3 regions of the Arthrobacter sp. P1_A5 genome follow, and region 1 is predicted to be linked to each of the others. Evidence: riboswitches for the same ligand, from Rfam matches in the RefSeq annotation. Region 1 holds a riboswitch; each other region holds the start of a gene.
What was found. Region 1 has a riboswitch for S-adenosylmethionine ahead of AC1D1S_RS01755 (DUF1737 domain-containing protein). Riboswitches for the same ligand answer to the same signal wherever they lie in the genome.
Positions count from the first base shown of each region.

Region 2: it holds a riboswitch for S-adenosylmethionine, as region 1 does, so the genes downstream of both, AC1D1S_RS08365 (methionine ABC transporter ATP-binding protein) here and AC1D1S_RS01755 (DUF1737 domain-containing protein) in region 1, are expected to answer to the same signal.
Region 3: it holds a riboswitch for S-adenosylmethionine, as region 1 does, so the genes downstream of both, metX (homoserine O-acetyltransferase MetX) here and AC1D1S_RS01755 (DUF1737 domain-containing protein) in region 1, are expected to answer to the same signal.

Region 1 is NZ_JBFTZL010000003.1:37,406-46,867, forward strand. It holds gene AC1D1S_RS01720 (MarR family winged helix-turn-helix transcriptional regulator) at 1-155, shown strand, start outside; gene AC1D1S_RS01725 (NUDIX hydrolase) at 205-744, shown strand; gene AC1D1S_RS01730 (low molecular weight protein-tyrosine-phosphatase) at 820-1,392, shown strand; gene pabB (aminodeoxychorismate synthase component I) at 1,389-3,470, shown strand; gene cls (cardiolipin synthase) at 3,494-4,969, opposite strand; gene AC1D1S_RS01745 (aminodeoxychorismate lyase) at 5,063-6,031, shown strand; gene AC1D1S_RS01750 (ATP-grasp domain-containing protein) at 6,038-6,991, opposite strand; SAM riboswitch class IV at 7,311-7,424, shown strand; gene AC1D1S_RS01755 (DUF1737 domain-containing protein) at 7,437-7,745, shown strand; gene AC1D1S_RS01760 (rhodanese-like domain-containing protein) at 7,742-8,161, shown strand; gene AC1D1S_RS01765 (O-succinylhomoserine sulfhydrylase) at 8,162-9,370, shown strand; gene AC1D1S_RS01770 (hypothetical protein) at 9,437-9,462, opposite strand, start outside.
Region 2 is NZ_JBFTZL010000039.1:4,592-14,053, forward strand. It holds gene acs (acetate--CoA ligase) at 1-1,018, opposite strand, end outside; gene AC1D1S_RS08360 (CoA-binding protein) at 1,327-1,752, shown strand; SAM riboswitch class I at 1,850-1,940, shown strand; gene AC1D1S_RS08365 (methionine ABC transporter ATP-binding protein) at 2,080-2,889, shown strand; gene AC1D1S_RS08370 (methionine ABC transporter permease) at 2,882-3,547, shown strand; gene AC1D1S_RS08375 (LLM class flavin-dependent oxidoreductase) at 3,594-5,036, shown strand; gene AC1D1S_RS08380 (MetQ/NlpA family ABC transporter substrate-binding protein) at 5,069-5,938, shown strand; gene AC1D1S_RS08385 (acyl-CoA dehydrogenase family protein) at 5,966-7,228, shown strand; gene AC1D1S_RS08390 (MmcQ/YjbR family DNA-binding protein) at 7,290-7,700, shown strand; gene AC1D1S_RS08395 (DUF1990 family protein) at 7,697-8,251, shown strand; gene AC1D1S_RS08400 (hypothetical protein) at 8,266-8,868, shown strand; gene AC1D1S_RS08405 (putative quinol monooxygenase) at 8,948-9,265, shown strand; gene AC1D1S_RS08410 (DUF503 domain-containing protein) at 9,417-9,462, shown strand, end outside.
Region 3 is NZ_JBFTZL010000182.1:167-4,343, forward strand. It holds gene AC1D1S_RS17725 (bifunctional o-acetylhomoserine/o-acetylserine sulfhydrylase) at 1-1,179, shown strand, start outside; SAM riboswitch class IV at 1,363-1,478, shown strand; gene metX (homoserine O-acetyltransferase MetX) at 1,490-2,629, shown strand; gene AC1D1S_RS17735 (MFS transporter) at 2,796-4,175, shown strand.

The DNA of each region.
Region 1 (9,462 bases):
TTGTTTCCTCGACCCCGGAGGGGGAAGCCCTCTTCCGGCGGGCCGAGGCCGCGGCGCGGGACGCAGAATCCGCCGCCCTGGCCGGCCTCAGCGCCCCGGAGATCGCGACACTCAAGGGGTTGCTCCGCAAGGCACTGTGGGGGCCGGCAGCCTGATCGCGGCCGCTCAAGCACTGAGGGAATACCCTTGGGGCAGGAGGGAGCCATGACCGTTCGCAGCGCAGGCCTTCTGCTGTACCGGCTAAGGAGTGCGTCCCCGCCCGGCGGGGCGCCGCCATCCGGCAGCGCACCGCAGCTCGAGCTCTGGATAGCCCACATGGGCGGCCCGTTCTGGGCCCGCAAGGACGCCCGCGGCTGGTCCATCCCCAAGGGAGAATACCTCGCCGACGAGGACCCCCTGGCGGCCGCGCACCGCGAGTTCGCGGAGGAAATCGGCACACCGGCACCCGCCGCCGAGTACCATCGGCTCGGCGACTTCCGCCAGCCCTCCGGCAAGATCATCACGGTCTTCACGGCGGAAGCGGACTTCCAGCCCGAACGCATCGTGAGCAACACCTTCGAGCTGGAGTGGCCGAGGGGATCGGGCACAATCGGAAGCTTCCCCGAGATCGACCGCGCGGATTGGACCGCCGAGCCCGCAGCCCGGTCCAGGCTGGTCAAGGGCCAGCTGCCGGTCCTCGACGCGCTGGTCCGGCACCTTGGACTTGACCCGGCCGAACCCGCGCCCGGGCATGACAATAAGTAAAAGTCAGTTGACATCTTTTGTAATACTTCGCGGGGGCCAGCTAGCCAAGAGGCCCGGGATCGTTCATGCTTAGCTATGACCTCAATGTCGAGCCAGTACCGGATCATCGCGGTCTGCACCGGAAACATCTGCCGGTCCCCGATGGCGGAACTTATGCTGGCGGAGGCATTCCGGGCCGAGCGCCTCACGGGGGCCGTGGTCGATTCCGCCGGCACCACCGCGTATGAGGCGGGCCGGCCGATCGATCCCCGGGCAGCGCGCAAACTCACGGCGCAGAACATCGCTTCGGACCGCCACGTGGCGCGCGAATGGCGGCCCGAATGGTTCGCGAGCCGGGATCTGATCCTGGCCCTCGACGTCGACCACTACGGCTGGCTCCGGCAGGCAGCACCGGACCGGGACTCTCTGGCCAAGATCCGCATGCTCCGCAGCTTCGACCCCGCCGTGGCGGACGAGGACCCGCTGGAGCAGGGCATCGAGGACCCGTGGTACGGCGGCCACACCGACTTCGACACCACCTGGAACCTCATCCGGGCCTCCCTTCCGGGGATTGTGCAGCACGTACGCATCGAGCTTGAGCGGCAGGACGGGCAACATCACGGCAGTGATCAACCCAATGCACAGCAGCCGGTACGCTCTATTTCATGAGCCCCGCACCCGTCATCATCGCAATCGACGGGCGCTCCGGCTCCGGCAAGACCACCCTGGCCATCGAACTGGCGGCGCGGTTGAGGGAGCACCACAAGGTCTCGCTCTTCCACCTCGAGGACATCTATCCCGGCTGGAACGGGCTGGCGGCGGGGATCGAACGCTACGTCACCACCGTGCTTTCGCCCTTGCGGCGCGGGGAGAACGCGGAATGGGTCAGCTGGGACTGGGCACGGCACTACGACGGCGAGACCCGCACCACACGCCCGGCCGAAATCGTCCTGGTGGAGGGCGTCGGTGCCGCCGCGGCGGCCGCAGTGCCCCTGCTGGACGCCGTGATCTGGGCGGACTCCTCCGACGCGGACCGCCGGGCCCGGGCGCTGGCCCGGGACGGCGACACCTACGAACCGTTTTGGGACCAGTGGGCTGCGCAGGAAGCGGAGTGGCTGGCGGCCGATGACGTCCCGTCCCGCGCGGATGTGCACGTGCTCAACCTGGCGGACGGCACCGCCCCGGACGACGTCCTGCAGGCCCTTCAGTACCTTCCCGCCGTCGCCCCCGCCCTGCTGCCCGAACTCGCCGCCCGGCGCGGGCTGCAGTTGCTGGCAGAACGGGTCGAGGCCCGGCCCGAGGCCGGGCAGCTGTTTGCGTCGCTCTTTGGCGGTTCACCCAACGCCGTGTGGCTCGACTCCTCCCTGGACCCGGCAGGACTGGCCCCGGAGGCCGCGGAGCGGAGCCGCTTCAGCATTCTGGCCGACGACGGCGGCCGCTTCGGCCAGGCCGTCCGGCACAGTTCCGGACTGACCCGCGTCAGCACGGGCCAGGCCACCGTGACCACCGATGGCCCGTTCTTCCGCTGGCTCGACGGCGTGTGGGGCCGCCGCGCGCTCCGCGCACCCGAGGCCTACCCGTGCGAGTTCACCCTGGGCTGGCTCGGGTACCTCGGCTACGAGCTCAAGCGCGAAACCGGCGGGAGCGACGTCACCGCCGCCACCCCGGACGCCTGCCTGATCTTCGCCGGCCGTGCCGTGGTCCTCGACCATGCCGAGGGCACAGCCTGGCTGCTGACCCTGGACGCACCCGACGCCGGGGACTGGCTTGAAACGGCACGCACGGCCGTCACCGCGGCCGCGCCGGCGCACGTGGCCGCGCACGCCTCCCCGGCCCAGCGCGCCAGTGCCCCGCAAACCACCGCCCCGCAACCCACCGCCCCGCGCTTCGCCGCCCGGGACACGGAAGCCGGCTACAAGGCGAAGGTCACCGAGGCCCAGCGTGAGATCGCGGAAGGAAACACCTACGAGGTTTGCCTGACCACCGTGCTCACGGCTGCCTCGCCCGCGGGGTCTCAGGGCGTGGATCCGTGGCCGGCCTACCTGGACCTGCGGCGCCGGAACCCGGCCCCGTTCGCCAGCTTCCTGCGGTTCGGCGGGCTCGCCGTGGCGAGCACGTCGCCGGAGCGGTTCCTGCAGATTGCCGCGGACGGCAGGATGCGGGCCGAGCCGATCAAGGGCACGCGCCGCCGGGACACGGACCCAGGGACGGATGCCGCGCTGCGCGAGGAACTGGAATCTTCGGCCAAGGACCGGGCGGAAAACATCATGATCGTGGACCTGTTGCGCAACGACTTGAGCCATTTTGCCGTCCCGGGTTCGGTGGCCGTCAGCCGGCTGTGCGCGATCGAGAGCTACGCCACCGTGCACCAAATGGTGAGCACCATCGATGCCCGGCTGCGGCCCGGGATGCCGCGGGCCGAGGCAGTCGCGGCCTGTTTCCCCGCGGGTTCGATGACCGGCGCCCCGAAGGTCAGCACCATGGCCATCCTGGACCGGCTGGAGGCCGCGCCGCGCGGCGTGTACTCCGGGGCGATCGGCTACTTCTCCCTGAACGGGGCCGCCGACCTCGCCGTGGCAATCCGGACCCTCGTCGTCAGCGCCCTCGGCGAGGGTGCCGCGGAACTGAGTCTCGGCGTCGGCGGCGCTGTCACCGCCGACTCGACCCCGCAGGAGGAGTACGAGGAAATCCGGACCAAAGCGTTCGGTGTCCTCTCGGCGCTCGGCGCCGGGTTTCCCACGGGCTGAGTCGGCTGTCCCGCCGCCCCCGGCTACTGCAGGGTGGCCGTCAGCCGCGCGACGTTGTCCACGTATTTGACGCCCATCGGACGTTTCATCCAGTCCTCGAGCGTAAGTTCGCGCGAAATGCCCCGGTAGGTGTCCTCCACGGCGCTGATCCGCCGCACGATGTCCTCCCCCAGGAGCATCACCGAGACCTCCAGGTTCAGCGAGAAGGAGCGCATGTCCATGTTGCTGGAACCCAGCACGGCAACGTCGTCGTCGATCGTGAAGTGCTTGGCGTGCAGCACGAAGGGGGCCTTGTAGAGGTAGATCCGCACCCCGGCTTCAAGCAGCGCCTCATAGTAGGACTGCTGGGCGTGGTGGACCAGGAACTGGTCGCCCTTTTCCGAGACGAAGAGTTCGACGTCGACGCCGCGCTGCGCCGCCGTCGTCACCGCATACAGCAGCGAGTCATCCGGGACGAAGTACGGGCTGCAGATCGAGATCTTGCGCTGAGCCGAGTAAATCAGCGTGTTGAAGAGCCGCAGATTGTTTTCGGTGATGAAGCCGGGGCCGCTGGGCACCACCTGGGCGGTGATGTTGCCGGCGTGCAGTTCGGGCCGGTGCGCGAGCTGTTCCTCAATGGATTCGTCGGTCTCGCTGAGCCAGTCCGTGGCGAAGACGACGTTGAGCGTGGTGACGATCGGTCCACGCAGGCAGGCCATCAGCTCGACCCATTCGCGGCCGATCTTTCGGTGCTTGGGGTTGTTGTAGGAGGGCTCGATCAGGTTCTGCGATCCGGTGAAGGCGATCTCGCCGTCGATCACCATGATCTTGCGGTGGTTGCGCAGGTCCGGTCGGCGCCACTGCCCCTGCAGCGGGCTGAGCGGCAGCATGGGCCGCCAGCGGATCTTGCTGGCCTTGAGCCGGGCGATCAGCTTGCGATAGCCCTTGATGCGAAGCGTGCCAAGGTGATCGAACAGGACACGGACCTCGACGCCGCGCTCGGCGGCCTCTTCCAGCGCGGTCAGCAGATCGTCCGTGACGTGGTCCGAGCTCATGATGTAGAACTCGGCGTTGACGAAGGACTTTGCGCCGCGGACCGCCGCGGCCATCGCCTTGATGGAGTCGGGGTAGCCGGGCAGCAGCTCCACTTGGTTACCGTCCACCATCGGCAGCGAGCCCAGCGTCTTGTTCAGTTCCGCGGCGGAAGCCACCCATTCGGGTCCGGCGTAGCGGCTTTCCAGCATCGCCAGTTCCGAGGTCCCGGCGCGCACTCGGGTATTGACCGCGTCCTGCTGCGCGCGGCGCTTGCGGGAGAGCCGGAAGTTGCCGAACAGCAGGAACAGGAGCAGGCCGATGGTCGGCACGATGAAGATGCCCAGCAGCCACGCCATCGCGGTGGTGGGCCGCCGGTTTCCGGGGATGATGCCCAGTGCCAGCACTCGGATGGCGAAGTCGATCACCGTCAAAATCAGAATCGCCCAGGACGGTAAAGTCTCCGCCAGCGGAAATGGCCACAGCACAGGCGAACCCCTCAACGTACAAGCCACGCGGAACAGTTCCGAACGGGCAGTGCCCAAATCCTATCCCGGGACCACCGAGACTAAGCTTTAGCCATGACCACTCCTGCCCCTGTTCCTGCGCCCGCGACCGTTCTGGTCTTCCTCGACCCGGCGTTCGACGGCGGCCGCGTTGCCGACGCGTCGCAGCCCCAGCTGATGGCCACGGACCTGGGCGCCACCCGGGGCGACGGCGTTTTCGAATCCCTCCTGGCCGTCGGCGGCCGGCCCCGCAAGATCCAGGCGCACCTGACCCGGCTGGCTGGCTCGGCCCGGCTTCTGGAGCTGGACATCCCCGCCGAGGATGCATGGCGACGGGCGGTGGAAACCGCCATCCGCGAGTTCCGCGGGCAGGAACCCGCCGCGGCTGCACCGGGCGGCGCGGCGCAGGACGAGGTGGTGGTGAAGCTGATTGTCACCCGCGGGCCGGAGGGCGCGGCTGCCCCCACGTGCTGGGTCCAGGCCTCCGCCCCGGCCGCCGCGGGACGGCGGCAGCGCGAGACCGGGATCGACGTCATCCTGCTCGACCGCGGCTACGACAGTGAAGTCGGCGAGCGCGCCCCGTGGCTCCTGCTCGGCGCCAAGACCCTTTCCTACGCCGTGAACATGGCGGCGCTGCGCTACGCCCACCGGCAGGGCGCCGACGACGTCATCTTCACGTCCGCGGACGGCAGGGTGCTGGAGGGTCCGACGTCGACCGTTCTGCTGGCCCACCTGGAAACTTCGGACGACGGCGCCGGCGGAGTCCGCACCGTCCGGCGGCTCATCACGCCCCAGCTGGACAGCGGCATCCTGCCCGGCACGTCACAGGGCGCCCTGTTCACCGCCGCCAAGGCCGCCGGCTGGGAGCTGGGCTACGGCCCGCTGGAGCCGAAGGACCTGCTGGACGCCGACGCGGTCTGGCTGATCTCCAGCATCCGGCTCCTGGCCCCGGTGAACCACATCGACGGGCAGGAAATCGGCACCCCGGAACTCCGGCGCCAGCTCACGGCCGAACTCAACGCCCTCTTCGCGACCATCGAATAGGAACGCTCACCCCAGGGCGTCCGCGGGCACTGCCGGGCACCGGCGGAACGAGGCCGGGTTGAACGCCGGGAGCATGAACGTTGCGAGCACGGCGTCGAGCATTTCCGGGGCCCAGGTGCTGTTCTCCCCCAGGGTCGCGCAGACACCCAGCACCACGGGCGTTCCGTCGGTGCGGCGGCGGATCTGGACCTGGACCGGCCCGGCCAGCCCGAGCGTGCGGACGGCGGCCAGGCCCAGCTTGCGCACATCCCCGGCCTGGTTCGCCGGCACCCTGCGGCTGACCTCGTCGCTGCCGGCGCGTCCATACGGAGTCCTGGTCTTCTCGAGGACCACCGCCACCGGCGCCATCGCGTTGCGTGCCGGGGTGCCGAACACCAGGCACACATAGTCGGCACCCGGGATAAATTCCTGGACCAGTTGCCCCGCCGGCATGTTCTTCCAGCTAACGGAGCCGGTTCCGGCCAGCAGGTGGACACCATGGGAGCCTTTGAAGACCCGAGGCTTGACCACCACGGGGCCGCTGAGGCCGGCGAGGGATGCCGGCGCGGCGGCGAGGTCGCCCGGAACCGCGAACCGGGGCACCGGGATGCCGGCGGCTTGCAGCGCCCAGGTGGTGAACAGGTGGTCGTTGGCGAGAGCCACCGCGGCGGGGTCGGCCACGATGATCCGCACGTCCTGGGCGAATCCGGCGCGGGCCGCGGCCAGGACCGGGAGCTCCACGGTGAGGGTCGGAATGATGACGTTGATGGCTTCGCGGTCCACCACCCGGCGCAGGTCCAGGACCATGTCCGGGTTCGTCGCCGGCAGGAGCCTGACCGCGGCGGCGGGAGCCTCCCCGGCCTGGCGGGTGTCGGCGCGGGCGTCGGAGCCGAGGTACGGGAGGCCCCGGGCTTCGAGCTGGGCCGCGACGGCCCGTCCGGCGGCGCTTGTAATCCCGGTAACGAGTATGCGCGGGCCCACGATTGCTCCATTCCGCCGTCACCGGCCGGACCGCGGCTGCGGCTCCGACCGTTCCAGCCACCGATTCCCAGACAGCTTGTTGATGGACAGGCGAGTCGATTCCGGGACTGCTCGATTCACACATTGCTCGAATCACCTGCAGCTCCGGCCGACTCGTCGGACCTAATCCCCCCCAGTAGACGGCGAAACGTCCCGGCAGACACGAGTGGGCTGTACCCGAAACTGGAGCCCGCCACTACTCGCCCGGGCCGCGGTCCGGTTACGGAACATGACGACGGCGGCGGTGCGGGCCGGCGTCGCAGGTGTTACGTTTTTGGGGAGTAATGAGAACCGGTGCCAAGCCCTGACTGGCCGGTCGGCAACCCTCCCTTTCGCGGCGGGGTGCCTCAGGTGAATACTCGGCATTCGAGAATTCGAGCTGCAAGCGTGAAAGAGGAGATCCGTCGTGCCCGAGACGTCAATACCCACAACAGCCACACCCGGTTCAGCACCCGGCGCGGAGAGGCTGGCTTACCGCCTGTTCACCGGCGCGGATGACCGCGCCTTTTGCGAGCGGGTGTCAGCCGCCCTGGCCGAGGGCTACGTGCTGCATGGAAGCCCCGCCGCCAGCTTCAACGGAAGCACCGTGATCGTGGCGCAGGCGCTGGTCCTGCCGGCCGCGATTGCCAGTGCGGACGCCGCCGTGGCCAATGCGGTTGATGAGCTCGACGCCGACGAATTTGGCGCCGACGGAGCCTTCGCGGGCCACGCATGAGCTACGCCGGAGACCTCAGCCCGCAGGAGGCGTGGGCCAAGCTGGAGGCCGGAGCCATCCTGGTGGATGTCCGGACCGAAGGCGAATGGGCCCACATCGGCATCCCGGACACCGCGGCCGCGGGCGAGAGCCGCAACGATCCGCTCTTCATCCAGTGGAACCTTGCCGGCGGCACGCCGAACCCGCACTTCGTGGAACAGCTAAGGCAGCAGGCGCCGGCGGACACCGCCGTCGAACTGGTGTTCCTTTGCCGTTCCGGTGCCCGGTCGATCGGCGCCGCGACGGCCGCGACGGCCGCCGGCTACACCTCGTACAACGTCCTTGAGGGCTTCGAAGGCGAGACCGACCGCTTTGGCGAACGCACCGTCAATGGCTGGAAGAACCGCGGCCTGCCCACCAACCTCGGAAAGATCTAAGTGACTTTCAATCCCGACGCCGCCGGCTGGGCGGCCGACACCCAGGCTGTCCGTGGCGGCCTTGACCGCACCGGCTTCCAGGAGACCACCGAGCCGATCTTCCTCAACTCAGGATTCGTCTACGAGTCCGCGGCCGCCGCCGAGCGCGCCTTCACCGGGGAGGACGAGCGCTTCGTCTACTCCCGCTACGGCAACCCCTCCGTCGCCACCTTCCAGGAGCGGCTGCGGCTGCTCGAGGGAACGGAGGCGTGTTTCGCGACGGCGTCCGGCATGTCCGCCGTCTTCACCGCCCTGGGCGCGCTGCTGGCGGCCGGCGACCGGGTGGTCGCGGCCCGCTCGCTGTTTGGCTCGTGCTTCGTGATCCTCAACGAAATCCTGCCGCGCTGGGGTGTCGAGACGGTCTTCGTAGACGGTCCGGACCTGGAGCAGTGGCAGTCCGCGCTGTCCGTGCCGACCACCGCGGTGTTCTTCGAGTCGCCGTCGAACCCGATGCAGGAAATCGTGGACATCGCCGCCGTGAGCAAACTGGCGCACGCGGCCGGCGCCACGGTGGTGGTTGACAACGTCTTCGCCACCCCGCTGCTCCAGCGCTGCGGCGACCTCGGCGCGGACGTGGTGGTCTACTCCGGCACCAAGCACATCGACGGCCAGGGCCGCGTCCTGGGCGGAGCCATCCTGGGCACCAAGGAATTCATCGACGGGCCCGTCAAGCAGCTCATGCGGCACACCGGTCCGGCGCTTTCGGCGTTCAACGCCTGGGTGCTCACCAAGGGCCTGGAGACCATGGCCCTGCGCGTCAACCATTCCTCGGCCTCCGCGCTGCGGCTGGCCGAATGGCTCGAGGGACAGCCTGCGGTCGGCTGGGTAAAGTACCCGCTGCTGCCGTCCCACCCGCAGTACCCGCTCGCAGTGCAGCAGATGAAGGCCGGCGGGACCGTGCTCACCCTGGAACTGCAGCCCTCCCCCGGGCGCACGGCGAAGCAGGCCGCGTTCGCACTCCTGGACGCGCTGCGGATCATCGACATCTCCAACAACCTGGGCGATGCCAAGACGCTTATCACGCACCCGGCCACCACCACGCACCGCGCGATGGGCCCGGAAGGCCGCGCGGCGATCGGGCTCAGCGACGGCGTGGTCCGGCTTTCGGTGGGGTTGGAGGACGTCGAGGACCTGATCCGCGACCTCGGCCAGGCGCTCAAGCAGGTCTAGGCACTCAAGCAGGTCCAGGCCCTCAAGCAGGTCCAGGCCCTCAAGCAGGTCCGGGGCCATGGCCGCTCAGGCCCAGGCCGCCTTGAGCGCCC
Region 2 (9,462 bases), on a different contig from region 1:
AGGTGTACATGATGAACAGCGGCGTCTCGGCGTCGAACGCCTCGGCTTCGTGAGTCTCGGAGGCCCGCCCGACGGCGTCGTGCCACCACACGTCGCGGCCGGCGGTCATCGGGACGGTGTCCAGCTCGTCCGCGGGAGTGGTCCGGTTGACCACCAGGACGTGTTCGATGGCGTTGTCGCCGGCGACGGCGGCGTCCGCGTTGTCCTTGACCGGCACGGCGGTGCCGCGGCGGAACTGGCCGTCGGTGGTGACCAGGAGCTTGGCGCCGGTGTCCTCCACCCGGAACTTCAGGGCCTCGGCGGAGAACCCGCCGAAGACCAGGGAATGGATCGCGCCGATCCGGGCCACTGCGAGGGTGATGATCACGGTTTCGGGGATGACGGGGAGGTAGATGACCACCCGGTCGCCCTTGGTGATACCGAGATCCAGGAGGGCATTGGCGGCTTTGGAAACCTCGCGCTGGAGTTCGGCGTAGGTGACGGCGCGGCGGTCGCCGGGCTCGCCCTCAAAGTGCAGGGCCACCTTGTCTCCACGCCCCGCCGCTACGTGGCGGTCGACGCAGTTGTAGGCGACATTGAGCCTGCCCCCTTCGAACCAGGTGATCTGCGGTCCGGTGCCGGCCACGACGTCGGCAGGGACCCGGCGGTGCGCGGTGTGCCAGGGCTTGGTTTGCTCCGTTGCGCCGCCAGGCAGGTCCGCCCAGTCGAGGCGGAGAGCCTGGGTTTCCCAGAACGCAACCGTCTCTGCCTGGACAGTACCCGCGGTCGCGGCGGCGCCGTGCCGGGGAGGGTGGTCTCCGGAGGTGGTGCTGCGGTGACGCGCCGGCCCGTCGGCGGGGACGCCGTGCACTGCGCCGTCCGTGGGCTCGTTCAGGGACCATCCCGAAGAGCCGCGAGAGGAGCCGGGCGCGTCACGCAGCCCTGCTTCGTTCGCCGTCGCGTCCGAAGTGGTTTGTGGGAATGCCTCGGACGCAGTCCGGGCAAAGGTGGGCAGAGCGGAAGAATTCTCAGGGGTCATTGCTGCACTCCATCGGTCCTGGCAGTAGCACCCCTTGGTTGCTCCGGCGCCCTCGAATATCACCGAAGGAGGGCGGAGCGGTTGCGTGGGAATGGTCGTCTCACGTCACCGGGGGGTTGCTGCGGCGTCATCGATCCAGGTCTCTCGGCCGCTCGGGATGGTCACTACCTACTAGAACTTCAGATGCACGATTCCGCAAAATCGGCGTGCGGGAGCGCCGTAATATTCGTTCACCCGGCATGCGTCCGGCCCAAATCATTCATTTATTCGAGAATTGTCCGGAAAGGTCGCAGGAGTATGGTTGATGCATGGCCCATGTTAACGATCCGGCAGTCATTGACCGCCTCATGCGAACCAAAGGCACGTGGGCGGTGGTCGGCCTCACCACCAACGAATGGCGCTCGGCGTATGAGGTCTCCCTCTATGTCCGGGACCGGATGGGCATGGAAATCATCCCGGTCAACCTGCCCGGCGACGACGTCCACGGCGAGAAGGGGTACCGTTCCCTGACTGACATCCCGGCGGAGAAGCACCCGATCGACGTCGTGGACTGCTTCGTCAACTCCCACAGGGTGGGCGCAGTCATAGACGAGGCCATCGCGGTAGGTGCCAAGGCCGTCTGGCTGCAGCTGGGCGTCTTCGATGACGCCGCGACGGACCGCGCGAAGGCCGCCGGGCTGGACGTCGTCGTGAACGCGTGCCCCGCCCGCGAAGGCTGGCGCGTGGGCATCTGACGGCCCGGGAATGACGATCAACAGATCGGGAAGAGTCGGTTACAAAATGTGACCGGCTTTTTCCGTATCCGGCCTCATGCCGTGTGAGATGGACTCGTAACCATCCCGAGCGGCTGAGAGATCTGGCTCCGTGACGCCGCAGCAACCCCCTCCTTTGAGGACGGTGCTACCGCCAGGACCGATGGAGAACCACTGTGTTCTGAGGCTCCCCGGCTTCGCTCAGCGCTGCCCGGAAGCCAGGACCCAGGGCTTTCCTCGGGCGAGCCCGGAGGAAATCATGAACACGCAGACAGCGGCAGCGCCGCGGCCCCGAGCAGGTGGGGGCCTGTGATCGAGATCCAGAACGTCAGCACGTCATTCGCCTCGGCCGCGGGACCTTTCACGGCCGTCGATGACGTCAGCCTGCACATCAGGCGGGGCACCATCCAGGGCATCATCGGGTTCTCCGGCGCCGGCAAATCCACGCTGCTGCGCAACATCAACCTCCTCGAGCGCCCGACGTCGGGCCGCGTCCTGGTGGACGGCTTGGACCTGGTGACCCTGTCCGACGCCGAGCTGCGGACCAAGCGGCACGACATCGGCATGATTTTCCAGCACTTCAATCTCCTCAACAACCTCACAGCCCAGGAAAATGTGGAGCTGTCCCTGAAGTTCGCCGGCGTGGGGAAGGCGGAACGCCGGCGGCGGGCCGCCGAAACCCTGGAAATCGTGGACCTCGCCGACAAAGCGGGAACGTATCCGGCCAAACTCTCCGGGGGCCAGAAACAGCGGGTGGCGATCGCCCGCGCCCTCGCCACCGGGCCCAAAGTGCTGCTCTGCGACGAGCCGACGTCGGCCGTGGATCCCCGGACGACGTCATCGGTCCTGCAGTACCTGGCCGACGTCAACGCCGAATTCGGCATCACAATCGTGGTGGTCACCCACGAGATGAATGTCATCAAGGCCATCGCGGACAACGTCGCGGTCATGGAAGAAGGCCGGGTCGTGGAGCAGTTCGACCTCGCCGAACTCCAACGCCCCGGCTTCCACCCGGCGACGTCGATCGGCCGCTACCTGGTCTCCGATGAGATCCAGCTGGACCGCTCCGGGAGGGGCACCCACACCACAGCCGCGTCGGAGGGCCTGATCAATGTTTGACCGCATCCTGGAAGTCCTGCCCGAAATCGGCGTCGCCATGGGGCAGACCCTCACCATGCTGCTGGTGGCCATCCCGCTGGCGGTGCTGCTCGGGACACCGCTGGGTGTCCTGCTCTACACCATCGGTCCCAACGGGCTCAAGCACAGGCCAAAGCTGCACCGGGTCCTGGACGGGCTGGTCAACCTGCTCCGCTCGTTCCCGTTCCTGATCCTGCTGATCGCAATCATTCCCGTGACCAGGTTCATTGTCGGCACGACCATCGGCACGGCCGCCGTCATTGTCCCGCTGACCCTCAACGCCATTCCGTATTTCGCCCGCTTCGTGGAACAGAACCTGAGCCAGCTCGGCGGCGGAGTGGTCGAAGCGGCACGGTCCATGGGCGCCAGCCGGTCCCAGATCGTCCGGGACGTCCTGATTGTGGAGGCGAAGCCCGGACTCGTCAGCTCCATCACCATCATGACCGTCAGCTTCATCTCCTACTCGGCGATGGCCGGCCTGGTGGGCGGCGGCGGAATCGGCGACTTCGCCATCCGGTACGGCTATTACCGCTACGAGACACCGCTCATGATCACCGCCATAGTCCTGATGATCCTGCTGGTCACCATCGTTCAGCTGGGCGGATCCTATGTTGCCCGGCGCCTGGACAAGCGCCTCTGAGCGCCGGCAGCACCCTCGTCCCACCTCCCACAGCGGAAAGCACCCCATGACTTCAACACCCAGTACCCGTTTCGACGGACCCCGCCCCCGCCTGCTGATCAGCGCCTTCGTGATGAACACGTCCAGCCACATCATGGGCGGCCAGTGGCGGCGCCCGGAAGCCCAGCAGCACCGGTTCAACGAACTCCAGCTCTGGATCGACCTGGCCCGCCAGCTCGAAGACGCCAAGTTTGACGCGATCTTCTTCGCCGACGTCGTCGGTCTCTACGGCGACTACGACGGCGGGTGGGCATCGCTGCTGAAAAAGGGCCTGCAGGTGCCGTCCAACGACCCCCTCATCCTGCTCTCCGCGCTCGCCACCGGAACGCGGGAGATCGGACTGGCCGCGACGTCGTCGGTGATTCAGAGCCACCCGTTCCAGTTCGCCCGGCAGATGTCCACCCTGGATCACATCAGCGACGGCCGGGTGGCCTGGAACATCGTCACCAGCGTGCTGGAAAACGCGCACCGGAACTTCAACGCCACCGAGCTGACCAGGCATGACGAACGCTACGACTGGGCGGACGAATACGTCGAGGCCGCCTACAAATTGTGGGAAGGATCCTGGGAGGACGACGCGCTGCTCCGGGACAAGGCGACCGGAGTCCACGCGGACCCGGAGAAAGTCAGCAAGATCTACCACCGCGGACCCCGGTACTCGATCGACGGACCCCACCTCGCGGCCCCTTCGCCGCAACGCACCCCGGTGCTTTTCCAGGCCGGGAGCTCCGGCCGCGGCCAGCAGTTCTGCGCCGCCAACGCCGAGGCCACCTTCACCCTCGCGCCGAGCACCGAGGTGGCCGCGAAGTACACCGCGGCCGTCCGGGAACAGGCCGTTGCCGCCGGCCGCCATCCGGATGACGTGAAGTTCCTCCAGGGCATGCACTTCGTGGTGGGCGGCACCGAAGCCGAGGCGCACCGCAAGGCCGATGAGCTCGAGGACAGCCTGGACATTGAGGCCCTGCTGGCCCACGTGGGCGGCGGGTTCGGCGTCGACCTCGGCGGCCTGCCGCTGGACACCCCGCTCGGGGACCTTGAAACGGAAGGCAGCCAGGGACATCTCACGGCCATCCGCGCCTCCGTCCGCGGCGGCAACCCCACCCTCCGCGACATTGCGCTCTACCGCAGCCGGGCCAACCGGGTGGTGGGAACGCCGGACCAGATTGCCGACCGTCTCGAGCAGTGGCAGGACGCCGGAATCGACGGCATCAACATCATCAACCAGACCATCCCCGGCTCCTACACCGACTTCATCGACGGGGTGCTGCCGGAACTGCGCAGCCGCGGCCTCGCCCAGACCGGCTACGCGCCGGGAACCCTGCGCGAGAAGCTCTTCGGCGCCGGGCCGCGGCTCAACGGACGCCACCCCGCCGCGGCCTTCCGGGGAGCCTTCACCGAATTCTCCGCGGCGGCCGAAAACCAGCCCGCCAGCGTTACCGCCCAGTCATAGCTCAGCGCGAACCACCACAAAGGACCAAGACCATGCAGCGTAGAAATTTCCTCAAATATGCCCTCGCCGGCGCCGGTGCGGTCTCCGCCGCGGCACTGACCGGCTGCGGCCTCACCAACCCCGGCGGTGCCGGCGCCAGCGGCGGCAAGACGATCAAGATTATCGTCACCGAGTCCGCCCCGTACCAGGAACCGACCAAGCTGGCCCAGAAGCTGCTCGCGGCCCAGGGCTGGACCCTGGAACCCACGTACGTCACGGACATCATCCAGCCCAACCTGGCCGTGGCCAACGGCGAATTCGACGCCAACTTCTTCCAGCACAACGCCTACCTGAAACAGTTCAACCAGGACAAGGGCCTGGAGAACGTGGGACTGTTCTACGTCTACAGCGCCCCGGGCGGCATCTGGTCTGACAAGTACAAGTCCCTGAACGAGCTCCCGGACGGCGCCAAGATCGGCATTCCCGTGGACCCGGCAAACAACGGCCGTGCCCTGTTCATGCTGCGCGACGCCGGGCTGCTGGAGCTCTCCGACGCCACCGTGATCCACACCTCGCAAAAGAACATCACGGCCAACCCGAAGAAGCTGCAGTTCGTGGAAGTGGACCAGCAGTCCCTCGCCAAGACCCTTCCCGATGTCGACGCCGGCTTCCTGGTCGCCCGGATGGCCGCCGATGCCGGGCACAGCAAGGACGACGCACTGGCCTTCGAAACGGATGCGGACCAGGTCCCGTTCCGGATCGTGGTTGCCGGGCGGAAGGATTTTGCCGGGTCGGAGAAGGCCGCGGCCCTCAAGGCCGCCTTCCAGTCCCCGGAGGTCAAAGCCTGGTTTGCCAGCTACCAGAAGGGCATCCTGCCCACCCCCTGGGACCAGGACCCCGCCCCCGACGCCGCCAAGCTCTAGCCCGGCCACCAGCAACCAAGGGAACGCATGTCCTACGCAGCAGAGACCACAGCCCCCGCAGCACACTCAGCACCACCAGCACCGTCGGCCGAAGCCGCCTACGAGAGGTTGGCGCGGCGTTTCCGGCCCGTGTTTGCCCGGATCGCGGAGGGCGCGCTGGCCCGCGAACAGGACCGGGTCCTGCCCTTCGAACAGGTCCGCTGGCTGAACGAGGAAGGCTTCGGCCGGCTGCGGGTGCCCACGGAACACGGCGGCGACGGCATCGGCTTCGAGCCCTTCTTCCGGCTGCTCATCGAACTCGCCGAGGCGGATTCCTCCGTGGCCCACCTCTACCGCTCGCACTTCGCGTTCGTGGAAACCGTCGGCCTGGAATCCGAGGACTTCCGCAACCGCTGGTACCCGAAAGTGGTGGCCGGCGAGATCTTTGGAAACGCCGCCACGGAGAAATCCGGCAATGTCCTCGGCACCACCGGAACCAAGCTGACGCGCCAAGCCGGGGACTGGCTCCTGAACGGCAGGAAGTACTACACCACCGGCACCATCTTCGCCGAGTGGATTGCCGTCATGGCCACCACCGAAGGCGTGGAGGGCCGCCAGTACGCCGTGGTCAGCACCACCCAGCCCGGAGTGGAAATAATCGACGACTGGGACGGGTTCGGCCAGCAACTGACCGGCACCGGCACCACGATTTTCCGGGACGCCGTGGTGCCGGACACCAACATCATCCGGCGTTCGGAATCCACCACGCACGAGCCGGCCTTCTTCCAGCTGGTCCTGCTCGCCGTCCTGGCGGGCATCGGCCGGGCGGCGCTGGCCGACGCGAGGGCGCTGGTCCGCGACCGCAAGCGCACCTTCAACACCGGCTCCGGCAAACTGTTCCGCCACGACCCGCTGATCCTGCAGCTCGTCGGCCAGCTCTCGGCCAAGGTCTTCGCGGCGGAATCCGTGGTGCTGGCCGCCGCCCGGGAGCTCGACGCCGGCGCGGACCAGAACCTGGACCTCACCCCGGAACAACGCTACGTCCGCGGCGAGATCGCGGTGGAAAAGGCGCAGCTGCTGGTGCCCGAACTCGTCCAGTCCGCGGCCCAGCAGCTCTTCGACGCCACCGGGGCATCCGCCACGTCGAAGTCGAAATCGCTGGACCGGCACTGGCGCAACGCCCGGACCGTTTCCACCCACAACCCCGCCGTGTTCAAGGCCCGCACCGTGGGCGACTACGAAGTCAACGGCACCGCTCCCGAAGGGCTGCACAGCATCGGCGACGCCCGCACCGCCGCGCAGGCAGGGTGAGGCAGGCCGCAGCCGGATAGCCCGCGCGGCCGGGCAGGCCGCAGCCGGATAGGCTCGTGCCATGGACGTTGCCACCCTCCGCGAGATCTGCCTGAGCTTCCCCGGTGCGTTTGAGGACTTTCCCTTCGGGCCGGAGACATCGGTCTTCAAGGTGCGGGCACGGATAGCCGGCGGCACGAGGCAGGACGCCAAGATGTTCGCGGCGTCGGCCATGGACCCGGCCGACTGGTCCGTCAGCCTCAAATGCGAGCCGGCCCTGGCCGAACAGCTGCGGGCCATCCATCCGGAAATCACCGGCGCCTGGCATATGAACAAAACGCACTGGAACGGGGTCCGGCTGGACGGATCGTTGCCGGACGACATGATCCGGGACATGGTGGAGGATTCGTACGACCTGGTGGTCGCCTCGTTCAGCCGGAAGCAGCGGGAACAGCTGGGCTGGGCGGGACTCGCCAGGGGCGAGGACACATGAGCGGTGATCCCGGTGCCGGCGCGCGGGACGGGCTGAACTATCCGCGCATTGGCTCCACTGAGCACGGCCAGGCGCCGGCGGGCTTTCCCTGCCTGGTGTCCCGGGCATACCTCGGCGACGGCCCGGCTTTGTACCGGAGGGTGGCGCAGGGGATTCTGACCTGGCAGCTGCAGAAACGCTCCGGGCTGCGCGTCCACACCGACTCCGACGCCGTCGCGCCCGGCGCGCGCGTGGTGAGCGGATACGGCGTCGGACCCTTCCGGATCAACGCGCCCTGCGAGGTGGTGTGGGTACGCCGGCCCGTGCCCGGCGACGGGCCGCAACGAGCCGGGTTCGGGTACGGCACACTGCCCGGTCATCCCGTGCGGGGCGAGGAGGCCTTCGAAGTGGAGATCGACGCCGCCGGGCGGGTGTTCCTGAAAATCACGGCCTTCAGCCGGCCGTCCAACTGGTTCTACGCGACCGGCCGCGCCCTCACGGGACGGGCACAACGGCATGTCACTTCCCGCTACATTGGGAGTGCACACGAACTGGCCGCAGGTGAAAGCTGATCAGGAGCCGAAGGATGCTGGAACAGAAAACCCTTGACCAATTGTGGAACTTCGACGACCCCGCCGGGTCCGAAGCCCGGTTCCGGGCGGCGGCCGCAGATGAACGCTACGACGCCGACGAACGTGCCGAGCTCACCACGCAGCTGGGACGGGCCATCGGGCTACAGGGCCGCTACGAGGAAGCCGACGCCCTGCTGGATGCGGTCGATGCCGACGAGCCCACCGTGGCCGTCAGGGTGCTGCTGGAACGCGGCCGGGTGCTCAATTCCAGCGGCCACCCCGAGATGGCCGTGCCGCTGTTTGAACAGGCGGCCGAACTTGCTGACTACCTGGTCGAGGAATTCCTGGCCGTTGACGCGCTGCACATGCTCGCCATCGCCGACTCCGCCCACGCCGAGACCTGGACCAGAAGCGCGCTGGAGTACGCCTCCACGGTCCACGATGAGCGGACCAAACGGTGGGTGGTTTCGCTGCACAACAACGTCGGCTGGACGCTGCATGACGCCGGCCGGTGCACCGAGGCGATGGTGGAGTTCCAGCTCGCCGAACAGTGGGCCGACCGGATCGGCACGCCGCGGCAGCAGGAACTGGCCCGCGAGGCCATCAAGGCCTGTTGACGCGGCAAATGCCATGTGGCCCGGCGTTGTCATTCTGGAAGAATGGAACCTCCGGAAAACCAATGAAAGGCTTCAACAAATGATCTTCATCGTCGTCAAATTCAAGGTCAAGCCGGATTGGTCGGAGCGCTGGCTGGGACTCGTGAACGATTTCACCCAGGCCACCCGCCAGGAGCCCGGCAACCTGTGGTTCGACTGGTCCCGCAGTGTGGAGGACCCCAACGAATTCGTCCTGGTTGAGGCCTTCAAGGATGACGCCGCCGGGGCCCACGTGAACAGCGCCCACTTCAAGCAGGCCATGGCGGACATGCCTCAGGCCCTGGCCGAGACGCCCAGGATCATCAGCCGGCAGCTCGACGGCGACGGCTGGGACCGGATGGGCGAGCTCACCATCTAACCCCGTCTCACCCCGTCTCACCCCGTCGATTGCTCCGTAACGGCCCTTTTGAGGCCTCAAAAAGGCCGTTACGGAGCAACCGACGGCAGGGTTCCCTGGCCGAGCTTGCGAGGCGAGGGGGCCGGTGGCGAGCAATGGATAGGCTTATGACATGTGGATCGGCTGGATTGAGTTCGACATCCTTCTGGGCGACGTTC
Region 3 (4,177 bases), on a different contig from region 1:
TTCGCGCTCGCCGAGCTCGCGCCCATCTACACCCGGATCGGCAACCCGACCCAGGACGCCGTCGAACAGCGCGTCGCCAGCCTGGAAGGAGGCCTCGCGGCGCTGCTGCTCAGCTCCGGCCAGGCCGCCGAGACGTTCGCGATCCTCAACATCGCCGAGGCCGGGGACCATGTGGTGGCCAGCCCCAGCCTCTACGGCGGAACCTACAACCTGCTCGCGCACACGCTGAAGAAGTTCGGCATCTCCGTGACCTTCGTGGCGGACCCGGACAACCTGGACCAGTGGCGGGACGCCGTCCAGCCCAACACCAAGCTGTTTTTCGGCGAAGTGGTCTCCAACCCCCGCCAGGACGTCCTGGACATCGAGGGCGTCTCCCGCGTGGCGCACGAGGCCGGCGTGCCGCTGGTGGTCGACAACACGCTCTCCACCCCCTACCTGATCCGGCCGATCGAGTGGGGCGCGGACATCGTGGTCCATTCGGCGACCAAGTACCTCGGCGGGCACGGCGCCGCAATCGCCGGCGTGATCGTGGACTCCGGCAACTTCGACTTCGGGAAGGACCCGGAGCGGTTCCCCGGCTTCAACACCCCGGACCCGACCTACAACGGCCTGGTCTACGCCCGCGACCTCGGAGCCGAGGGCGCGCTGGGCGCGAACCTCTCCTACATCCTCAAGGCCCGGGTCCAGCTCCTGCGCGACCTAGGCTCCGCGGTGTCCCCGTTCAACGCCTTCCTCATCGCCCAGGGCATCGAAACGCTGAGCCTGCGCGTCGAGCGCCACGTGGCCAACGCCACGAAGGTGGCGCAATGGCTGGAGGGGCGGGACGACGTCGAATCGGTCGCCTACGCCGGGCTGCCGTCCAGCCCCTGGTACGAGCGCGGCCGCAAGTACGGGCCCAAGGGGACCGGCGCCGTCGTGGCGTTCAACATCGCCGGGGGAGCGGAGGCCGGCAAGCGGTTCGTCGATGCCCTCGAACTGCACTCGCACGTCGCGAACATCGGCGATGTCCGGTCGCTGGTGATCCATCCGGCGTCGACCACCCACAGCCAGCTCTCGCCCGAACAGCGGGTGATCGCCGGGGTGAATCCCGGGCTGGTGCGGCTTTCGGTGGGACTGGAGCACATTGACGACATCCTCGCGGACCTCGACGCCGGATTCCGCGCGGCCAAGTCCGCCTAGACGGAAGCCCACGCGGAATTTCCCCACCTTTGCGGGCATGACGCCGGGAATCGCCGGCACTTCGGCGCGACCCGCCGGTCACGGCCGTCAAAGGTGGGGAGACTGCGGTGCTGACGGGTCCGGCTGTCACATGGAAGTCATAATCTTCGTGATTTCCGCACCCTGTTTCGTAGACTCGTACCAGGTCATGAGTGCCAGCGACAGCCCCGGCTTGCTGGCCGGCAACCCTCCTTTTGCGGCGGGGTGCCCCGGGTGAAGACCTGGCCTGCCGGTCAGCTGACGGCGGGCAAGCGCGAAGATAGGTCCTCACATGACGATTGCCGTCACCCGCACGGGTGTCCCCGAAACCAAACCATCCCGGACCCCTGACGGGACCGTCCAGTTCGTCAGGATCGGTGATCTGCAGCTCGAATCCGGGACTCCGTTGCCGGATGTGGTGCTCGCCTACGAGACGTGGGGGACCCTGAACGCGGACGCCTCCAACGCCGTGCTCATTGAACACGCCCTGACCGGCGACACACACGTGACCCGCGGCGAGAGCGGGGAGCCCGGCTGGTGGGAAGAGCTCGCCGGACCCGGGGCTCCCGTGGACACGGACAAGTACTTCGTCGTTTCGATCAACATCCTGGGCGGCTGCTACGGATCCACCGGACCTTCCACCCCGGCCCCGGACGGGCGCCCCTGGGGATCGCGGTTCCCGCTGGTCACCCTGCGGGACACCGCCGCCGCCGAGGCGCGGCTGGCCGATGCCCTGGGCATCGGCAGCTGGTACGCGGTGCTGGGGGGCTCGCTCGGCGGCGCGCGGGCCCTTGAATGGGCCGTCACGTTTCCCGGCCGGGTCCGGCGCTGCGCCGTGATTTCCGTCGGCGCCAGCAGCACCGCCGAACAGATTGCCTTCGCGCAGGCACAGACGCTGGCCATCCGCCAGGACCCCCACTTCAAGGGCGGGGACTACTACGGCGGCCCGGAACCCGAGGCGGGGCTCGCCCTCGCCCGCCGCATCGCGCACATCACCTACCGCTCAGCGGCCGAACTGGACGGCCGGTTTGGCCGGAACGCCCAGGAGTCCGAGACGCCCCTGGAAGCCGGATCGCTGGCCGGACGCGGGCGCTATCAGGTGGAAAGCTACCTGGACCACCAGGGCAGCAAACTGGCCCGGCGTTTCGACGCGAACAGCTACATCGCGATCACCGAAGCCCTCATGAGCCACGATGTCTGCCGGGGGCGCGGAGGTCTCGGGGAGGCACTGGCCCCGGCCACCGCCGAATTCCTGGTGGCGGCCGTGGACTCGGACCGCCTGTATTTCCCGGCCCAGTCCCGTCAACTGGCAGAGGCCCTGCCGGGCGGCCCGGAACTGCATATCATTCAAGCGCCGATCGGCCACGATGGCTTCCTGACCGAAATCGGCCAGCTCAGCGGGCAGCTCCGGGAGACCTTCTTCAGCCACTAGGCCGGCCCGCTTGTGCATTTTTGCAGATGCGCTCTGCACTAATGGCCGTTGAGGCTGAGGGCCGGAGCGTCCATACTCATGGGGAATGACGCCCTGTGCCCTAAATCACAAGCGTCCTCAGTCCAATGGTCCACAGGGTGTCGATGGAGACGCCGAAGGAGTCACGATGAGTACGGAAAACGCCGCAAGGCGCGCTGAAGAATCCGACGTCAAAACGTCCGGCCTGAAGAAGGTGGTGGCGGCCTCCATGGCCGGCACCGTGGTTGAGTGGTATGAGTTTTTCCTCTACGCCTCCGCCGCCACCCTTGTGTTCGGCAAGCTGTTCTTCCCGAACACCGGTTCGGAACTGGACGGCATCCTCGCCGCTTTCCTCACCTACGCGGTCGGCTTCAMTGCCCGCCCGATCGGCGGCATCGTCTTCGGCCACTTCGGCGACAAGTTCGGCCGCAAGCAGTTGCTCCAGCTGAGCATCATCCTTGTCGGCGTTGCCACCTTCGCCATGGGCTGCCTGCCCACCTTCGCGCAGATCGGCTACTGGGCCCCGGCCCTGCTGGTCTTCCTGCGCTTCGCCCAGGGCTTCGCCGTTGGCGGTGAATGGGGCGGCGCAGTCCTTCTCGTCGCCGAACACAGCCCGAGCAAGTCCCGCGGTTTCTGGGCAAGCTGGCCGCAGTCGGCGGTTCCGATGGGCAACCTCCTGGCCACGGCTGTCCTCTTCACCCTTTCCGCCACGTTGTCCTCCGCCGACTTCCTCAGCTGGGGCTGGCGCGTAGCCTTCTGGCTCTCCGCCGTGATCGTGCTGGTCGGCTACTACATCCGCACCAAGGTCCAGGACGCCCCCATCTTCCTGGAGGCCCGCAAGGAGGTCGAGGCCGGCCACAAGGGCTACGGCGTGGCCGAGGTCTTCCGCCGCTACCCGCGCGGCGTCTTCACCGCCATGGGTCTGCGCTTCGCCGAGAACATTCTCTACTACCTTGTGGTCACCTTCTCGATCACTTACCTGAAGGTCATCGTCCAGACGGACACCTCGCGGATCCTGCTGCTGCTGCTTGTGGCGCACATCGTCCACTTCGCCGTGATCCCGATGGTCGGCAGGCTCTCGGACAACGTCGGCCGCAAGCCGGTCTACATGGCCGGCGCCATCCTCGGCGGAACGTGGGGATTCTTCGCGTTCCCGATGATGGACACCAAGAACGACCTCGTCATCCTCGCTGCGATCACCATCGGCCTGCTGTTCCACTCCCTGATGTACGCCGGCCAGCCGGCGCTCATGGCCGAAATGTTCCCGACCCGGATGCGCTACTCCGGCGTCTCGCTGGGCTACCAGGTCACCTCGATTGTGGCCGGTTCGCTGGCTCCGATCATCGCCGTCGCGCTCCTGGGCCAGTACAAGTCCTCGGTCCCGGTCGCCATCTACCTCCTCGGCGCCTGTGTGGTCACCTTGGTTGCGGTGTTCTTCCTTAAGGAAACCCGCGGCATCTCGCTCCGCGACGTCGACGCCGCCGACGCCCAGGGCACCGCTGACCTCCTCGCCGCCAGCAAGAAGTAACA